Linked DNA regions of Sporosarcina pasteurii. The protein of the gene in region 2 interacts with the protein of the main gene of each other region in a pairwise test. Links are inferred from orthologs where the notes say so. Each region holds a gene or a part of one and is shown on either strand. Other genes may lie near its edges. The genes, in order: AB1H92_RS03595 and AB1H92_RS00620.

Region 1 (4,001 bases), 660 kb from region 2 along the record:
GGCCATATTTCAAATGAAAGATTTTTTGCTTCTTCTCAGCTACCGAAGCTTTCTGGTAAAAAATCGAACATTTTACTTTTCTCTTCAACGCCTGTAAGTATTTATTAATAATTTACACGATTAGGAAATAATAGTCAACCCTTTTAGTAGATAAATCAAAAAACTTCGTTAAGTCTGAAGTAGACTGAACAAAAATAATATATCACTGGGATTAATCAATCCGCACAAATCCAAATAAACGATACTAGAATCCTAAAAAAGTTAGTCAAAATAAAAAGCCGTGTCCAGAATTTTATATCCTGGACACATATTCCATATTAAAGCTGATACTTAAATATTTATATCAATCATTTTCATATGCTTTTTTCTTTTTACGGAATCTGCTAAACAGTTCATAAACAAGTGGTACGAAAATCAACGTGAGAAGTGTTGAACTTGTGAGACCGCCAATGACAGTAATTCCGAGTCCTTTTGAAATTAGACCGCTACCTTCTGCACCAATTGCAAGTGGAACGAGCGCACCGATTGTTGCGATGGCTGTCATTAAGATAGGACGTAATCTGGTTGTTCCTGCCTCAAGAATCGCTTCACGCGTAGACAACCCTTGTTGTTCCATGTTAATGACGCGGTCGATGAGAACAATAGCGTTTGTAACAACGATTCCGATTAGCATCAATACGCCAATCATGGAAGATACACTAATCGTCTCACCAGCAATTAATAATCCGACGAGTGCTCCAATAACCGTGAATGGTAAGGAGAAGAGAACGGCAAATGGTGCAAGTCCGCCACCAAATGTAATGACTAAAATGAGATATACAATGGCAATCGCCGCTAGAATGGCTAAGCCAAGCTGTGTAAATGCTTCCGCGATATCTTCCGTCACACCGGCTGTATTGATTTCTACACCATCAGGTAGTGATAATTCATCAATTTTGCTCTGCACATTCATTGAAACTTTAGCAATGTCTTTTTCAGTAATCGTTGCTGAAACGCTTGCGAATATCTTTCCGTTTCGGCGAGAAACCGTATCTGAAGTTGTTCCTTCTTGTACTTCAACAAATTCAGAAATTGGGATTTCCATTCCGAAAGGAGATTGGACTGTTTCTTTCAATAAATCATCAATTGTTTGATGTTCTTTTTCTTCCGTGGCCACAACTACATCTATGGTATTGTTCCCATTTGTAATTTTCGTTAATACTTCACGTTGCTTCATTGGGTTTAATTCCATCCCGATTTGGGCTGTCGTTAATCCAAATTGAGTTAGTTTTTCTTGATCGGCAACGAGTTTGTATTCTTTATAGGATTTTGCCAAACTTGTTTTAACGTCTGCTAAATCAGCTTCGTCATTTAAGATGGATTCAATCTCCTTAATAACTGGTTCAATATCATCAATGTGATTGCCATAAACGTAATAGCTTAGTGCATTACTTGCACCACCCATACCGAAGTCTTGTGGTTTAAATTCGCCTTGTGTGTCTAAAGATTGAAGTTCTTCCATCGTATCTTCGGTGACCTTCGTAAAGTTTTTCGTGTCATTATCAAATATAACGAACATCAATGCACCGTTTGATGCGCCGGGTGACATTGGATTTTCTCCGCCAACAGAAACTTGAATTGTTTCAACGTCTTTTAAATCTGCTAAATACTTTTCAGCTTTTTGGACGTTTTTGTTGACTGTCTCTAAAGTTTCCCCTGGTTCAGGCGTGTACGTAATATACATCATCTTTTGTTCATCGTCAGGGAGGAAACTTACGCCGATAACGGGCACTAAAAATAAACTTCCGACGAGCAATGCAATAGAAATAATGGACGTGATGACTTTATGATTCAATGTCCAGTTCAACATTTTCTCGTAAGCAGTTGCCATTTTACCTTTATGTTCTTTGTGAACGCCACTATCTGTATATAGCTCTTTCTTGAATAAAGAATGAGCGAGCATAGGGACAATCGTAACTGCAACAATCAAAGAAGCGAGTAACGCAAAGACAATCGTTAATGCAAAAGGCATAAATAACTCTCCGACCATCCCGCCAACTAAACCGATTGGAAGGAAAACGGCCACTGTTACAAGCGTCGATGAAGTAATGGGTTTAAACATTTGTAGCGTTGCTTCACGGACTAGTGCTCTGCCTGTTAATTTTTCATTCGGTAAGTGCATTCTTCGATAAATATTTTCTACAACGACAATCGAGTCATCTATGACACGGCCAATTGCTACAGTCATTGCACCGAGTGTCATCATATTTAAGGTAATATCCATTAAATTTAGGAAGATAACCGCGATTAGGAGTGACATCGGAATGGACACGATTGAAATAATTGTTGATCTGAAATTACGTAAGAAAAGCATGATAATTAGGACCGCAAAAAGTGCACCAAATAATGCTTTATTGAGCATAGTATCAACGGATTCTTCAATTGGTTCACCTTGGTCAAGCGTTGTGGCAATTGTTACACCTTTATGTTCTTTTTCGAACTGCTTGATTTCGTCTTTTACTTTATTGACAACATCAACAGTATTCGATTGTTGTGCTTTGATAATTTGAACGGCAATGGCTTCTTTACCATTCGTTCTGGAAATCGATTCAGCTTTTCCGACAAGCTCAATTTTTGCGATTTCACCTAATGTAACAGTTGGCAATCCAGTCTTCTGTCCGGAGGGTGGAACTGTTCCTTCCATATCACCTTGGTTGCCTACTCCAGCTGGCATTACAGGGATTAAAATTTCTTTAAAGTCATCCACTGTCGTTACTTTTCCATCTACAATCACAGATTGTTCCTCGTCTCCGAACTGGAATAAACCTAATGGCATTTTGATATCGGAGCCTTTAATGATCATTTTAACCGTTTCTTCATCTAAATGAAGAGAAGCCATTTTTTCTTTATCAAATGTTAGACGGATTTCTTCGATTTGCTGTCCTGAGATGGATGCACTCGAAACACCTTCGATTGATTCTAGGCTAGGGACTAAGGAGTCTTCTACTTTTCTCGTTAACTCTTCTAAACTAGCATCACTATCAGAAACACTTACTGCTAAAACAGGGAAGGCGTTAATGCTAATCCTTCCAACGTCAGGTTCCATCGCATTTTCAGGAAGCTGAATATTTTTTAATGCCTCTTCTACTTCGCTTTCTGCTTTCTCCATATCTGTCCCAAAGCTAAATTCGATTTGCAGGGAAGAAGCATTCTGATAAGAGGTTGAATTAACAGAAGACACACCGCTTACATTCGCGACTGCCTTTTCTAAAGGATCCGAGATCTCATCAGCTACTTGATCTGGGGTAGCCCCTGGATAAATTGTCGTTACGCTAACGACTGGGATCGTAATATCAGGAATCGTTTCCAGTTTCATACGTGTGCCTGAATAAAGTCCGGCTACTGTAATAATAATTGTCAGGAGCCAAACCGCGAGTTTATTTCTCATTACAAAATTGACAATTGATTTCATAAGTACCTCCAAGGAATAATTTTGACCATTTGCAACGTGTGCATTATGATAGAACTAACTAGTCAGTCATAGAACTTATGTAGCTCTAAGTAAATGTAAATTACCTCTATTAAGTAGAATGAGCTAGACTATAGATTCATATTAATGACTGCTTGGTCAGAAGTCAACGAATACCATTATACAACTATGGAGATAGTAATAGTACTGACAATGAAAGTGAATGCAAACTAGAAGTGACCGGTCAGTCAAAGGTCAGGCATAACGGTACTTACAATCATTGAAAGGCTGAGGGGTTGTAAATTTGACAGATAGAAAAATATTAATTATTGAAAAGGCAGCAGAATTATTTGCGGAAAAAGGTTTTGATGCAACGTCCGTGCAAGATATAACAGATGCTTGTGGGATCTCAAAAGGTTCATTCTACCTTTCATTCAAATCGAAAGATAATTTATTGTTCTCGATCTTTGAATACTTTACAAATAAATTAATGAAAAGAATGGCCGAACTAAAAGATATCAATATTGAAGCACGTGAACGACTGAAGTTGTTT
Region 2 (3,331 bases):
CGAATTCCCTTGAGGCAATTAAAAATTACTTTCAGTTTGTTGAAGACAATAATAGTAATTGTTGGGTGGGTCACCATTTGACTTTCGATACAATGGTCATTAAAAAAGAACTCCACCGGGCAAAACATTCGGTTGAATTGCCTTCAACTTTTGATACTTATGAGTTAATTGAGCATATCATGCCAAAATTAAAAGCCCTCGACTTAGAAGAATATGCAAAGCTTTTCGGAACTAAAATATTTGAACGCCACCGCGCACTTGGCGATGCGTTAACAACCGCTCATTTGTTTGTTGAAATTATCAAACGGTTAGAACGAAAAGGGATTACAACCCTTGCCGACTTACTACGTATAAAAAATAAGCGTTTGATTTTATTGTGAAGCAATACAATCGCTTAAAAAAATAACAAGAGGCAGAGCTTGCATCACTCTCCTCTTGTTACTATTCATGACTATTTTATTTTCTTCGGCCAAAAACTCCATTTACCTAGCTTGACTAGAATTGTCGGAATAAGGAGTGGCCGAACAATAAACGTATCTATCAATATTCCCAGAGCCATAATGAACCCGAATAATTTAAGTTCATATAGGGGCATGGTCGCCAATACGAGGAATGTTGCAGCGAGAATCAGTCCCGCAGAACTAATGACGCCACCTGTTCTTTCCAACCCTCGGCGAACCGCATTTTCAAATGGCATCACTTTCATTTCTTCACGGATTCTTGCGATGAGCATAATCGAGTAATCGACCCCAAGCGCAATTAAGAATACGAATGTATATAACGGAATTCGATAACTAACTGCTTCAAGTCCTAAAAATTGTTCAAACAAGAAGATGGATAACCCAAGTGTTGCCGCATACGACAATAATATTGTCCCCATCATATAAATGGGCGCTACAATTGATCGCGTTTGTAATCCTAACATAATCGTAATAAGAATTGTCATCATGACCATCACTAGCGTTGTATCACGTTTATCAATATCTCTCAAATCCGCATACTTCGCACTTTCCCCTGCGACATATAACTCTGCGTCTGTTAATCCGGCATCTTTTAACATGTCCTGGCTCTCATCGCGAATTTCAAGGACAGTATCAAAAGCTTTTACATCATATGGATTCCCCGCAAATGTAATAGAGAACTTAGCACTTTTACCGTCCTCCGATAACGGATTGCCAAAAACAGATACATTTTCAATGCCAGATTTCTCTTTGATTTTATCCACGATCGTTTGTAAGCCTTTCGCTTCTAATTCTTGATCAGAAACAAATAATAATGTCCCAGGAGCAAGACTTCCCGGTGAAAACGACTCTGATAATCGTTCATAACCGACACGCGAAGATAAGTCCGCTGGGAATGAATCGATTAAATCGTATGATTCCTTCATATTTGTGACATTCCAAGCACCTAGTAGGAGTAGAAGTGTAATGGGAATCATAAAGAGCACAGGGCGTTTCGTTACTGTATTTGCAACTTTACCCCAAATCGTTTTCTTTTCCTTCGTTTCCTCGCCGTATTTCGGAATAACAGGCCAGAATGCTTTTCTTCCGATAACTGCAAATAGAGCCGGCAATAATGTTAGTCCTGCAATGAGCATGGCTGCAGCCGCAATGACAAAGGCTGGTGCAAAATTACGGTATGGTTCGTAAATCGCAAAAAATAACGTTGCAACGCCAAGAACTATCGTACTTCCGCTAAAGAAAATCGGCTCCCTGATATGACGCATCGTCTCTCGCATAGCCTCATGGACAGATTCATGTCGCTTTAATTCTTCACGGTAACGTGAAAAAATGAGCAATGAGTAATCCGTTACTACCGCAAATAATAAAATTGTCATAATTGAAAGAGCCTGACTTTCAACCGTAAATAACCCCGCAGAAGCGAATATTCCAATGACTCGATCTACTACTGCGTACACAATCGCCGCTGCAACAAGCGGAATTAGTGTAAGAAGCGGTGAGCGATAGATAACGAGTAATAAAATCAAAATGATACCAATCGTTGATAGTAAGAGCACAACGTCTGCACGGCTAAATAACTCAACCGCGTCTGCTGCAATTGCCGCGGGTCCCGTCCATGATAACTCAACATCCGCATCAACATGCTTTGCCACGTCTTCCTTTATGGAATTCATTAATTCGTGTATATCACTGCCCTCTAATCCTTCAGGCAATGTAATTGATGAAAAAAATGTTTTTTTATTATCTGATAGAAACGCTACGCGTTGTTCAGGCGCTAATTCCACCAACGAAGGGACAACGATTTTACCAAATGAAGTAGTTGTTTCAAGTGCCTCAAGTGCTTGAGCAAACTCTAAAATATCCTCGTCTGTCAAACCTTCTTCTTTATGAAGAACTGAGAATAACGGCATGCCGCCATCTTGTGGAAAGTATTTCTCTAGTTGCCGATCCGCAATGATTGCTTCAGCATCAGCTGGTAATCCAGCATCTTTATTCGCTTCTGCAAACTCCTTTGCGCCTGGTGCTAATCCTGACAAAGCAACAGTTAAAGAAACCCAAAGGACAATAGATAGCCACCAAAATCGCTGACCTTTTAACATGATCGTTTGCCTTCTCTATCAGTAAGGAATGTGACGATAACAAATAAGGCAAAACTTACAAGTAAAATTGTCCCTCCAACAATATAGAGAATTAGAGAAAACACTTCATTCACATTAAATGGCTTTAAAAATTGCAGCCACATACCAAGCGTTAAACCAATGGAACCAATGATTGCTGTCCAACCTTGAAAATTGATAAGTTTGTTAGCTCGTACTGAGTAAACTTTATAAAAGATTCCCCAAGCAAACATAGACAACCAGCCAACTAATAAAATATGCGCATGGATTGGACGAAATGCGTATGAGCCCGCTCCTGCCATATGAGATCCTAACACTGTCCCAATCAACCCAAAAATCGCTGACAGACGAATTAGACGTAAACTCCATGTTCTTTGCATCCTAAATTCCTCCCGTGTTGTTGTTATATATTTATCATAAACAACCAACATGAACGGAAGATTAACTTAACATTACATCTTGGGAAGTGTAACAATACAAGCCGTGCCATCCCCGCGCTTGCTATCTATGACAACCTCTCCACCATGTAAAAGAACGACTTCTTGAACAATTGACAAGCCAAGTCCGGTTCCACTAATCTCTTGTGTTCTAGAGTCATCTGCACGATAAAAACGATCAAAAATCCGGTGAAGTTCATTTTCATCTATCCCAATACCGTTATCCCGAATTGTCACAACAATCTTCCCCGAAATTTCCGTTAAACCGATGTCTATCGTGCCTTCTTTCGGAGTATACTTTAACGCATTAGATAAC

The links.
Region 1: the proteins of AB1H92_RS00620 (region 2) and AB1H92_RS03595 interact in binary tests that used the Bacillus subtilis proteins (3 or more experiments, as listed by UniProt). The link is inferred for Sporosarcina pasteurii from one-to-one orthologs.

What each region holds. Positions count from the first base shown.
Region 1 is NZ_CP160452.1:786,746-790,746, forward strand. Bases 144-3,812 are described here. They hold AB1H92_RS03595 (efflux RND transporter permease subunit), read right to left. Parts: upstream 3,452-3,812; coding sequence 344-3,451; downstream 144-343. Other genes in these bases: AB1H92_RS03600 (TetR/AcrR family transcriptional regulator), read left to right, coding at 3,753-3,812. Outside these bases: more of AB1H92_RS03600, read left to right, coding at 3,813-4,001. UniProt on the Bacillus subtilis protein: Required for self-resistance to surfactin, an antimicrobial lipopeptide surfactant produced by B.subtilis. Also required for swarming motility.
Region 2 is NZ_CP160452.1:123,939-127,269, reverse strand. What follows is about bases 7-3,005. They hold AB1H92_RS00620 (MMPL family transporter), read right to left. Parts: upstream 2,561-3,005; coding sequence 452-2,560; downstream 7-451. Other genes in these bases: AB1H92_RS00615 (hypothetical protein), read right to left, coding at 2,554-2,958; AB1H92_RS00625 (PolC-type DNA polymerase III), read left to right, coding at 7-380. Outside these bases: more of AB1H92_RS00625, read left to right, coding at 1-6; AB1H92_RS00610 (HAMP domain-containing sensor histidine kinase), read right to left, coding at 3,031-3,331.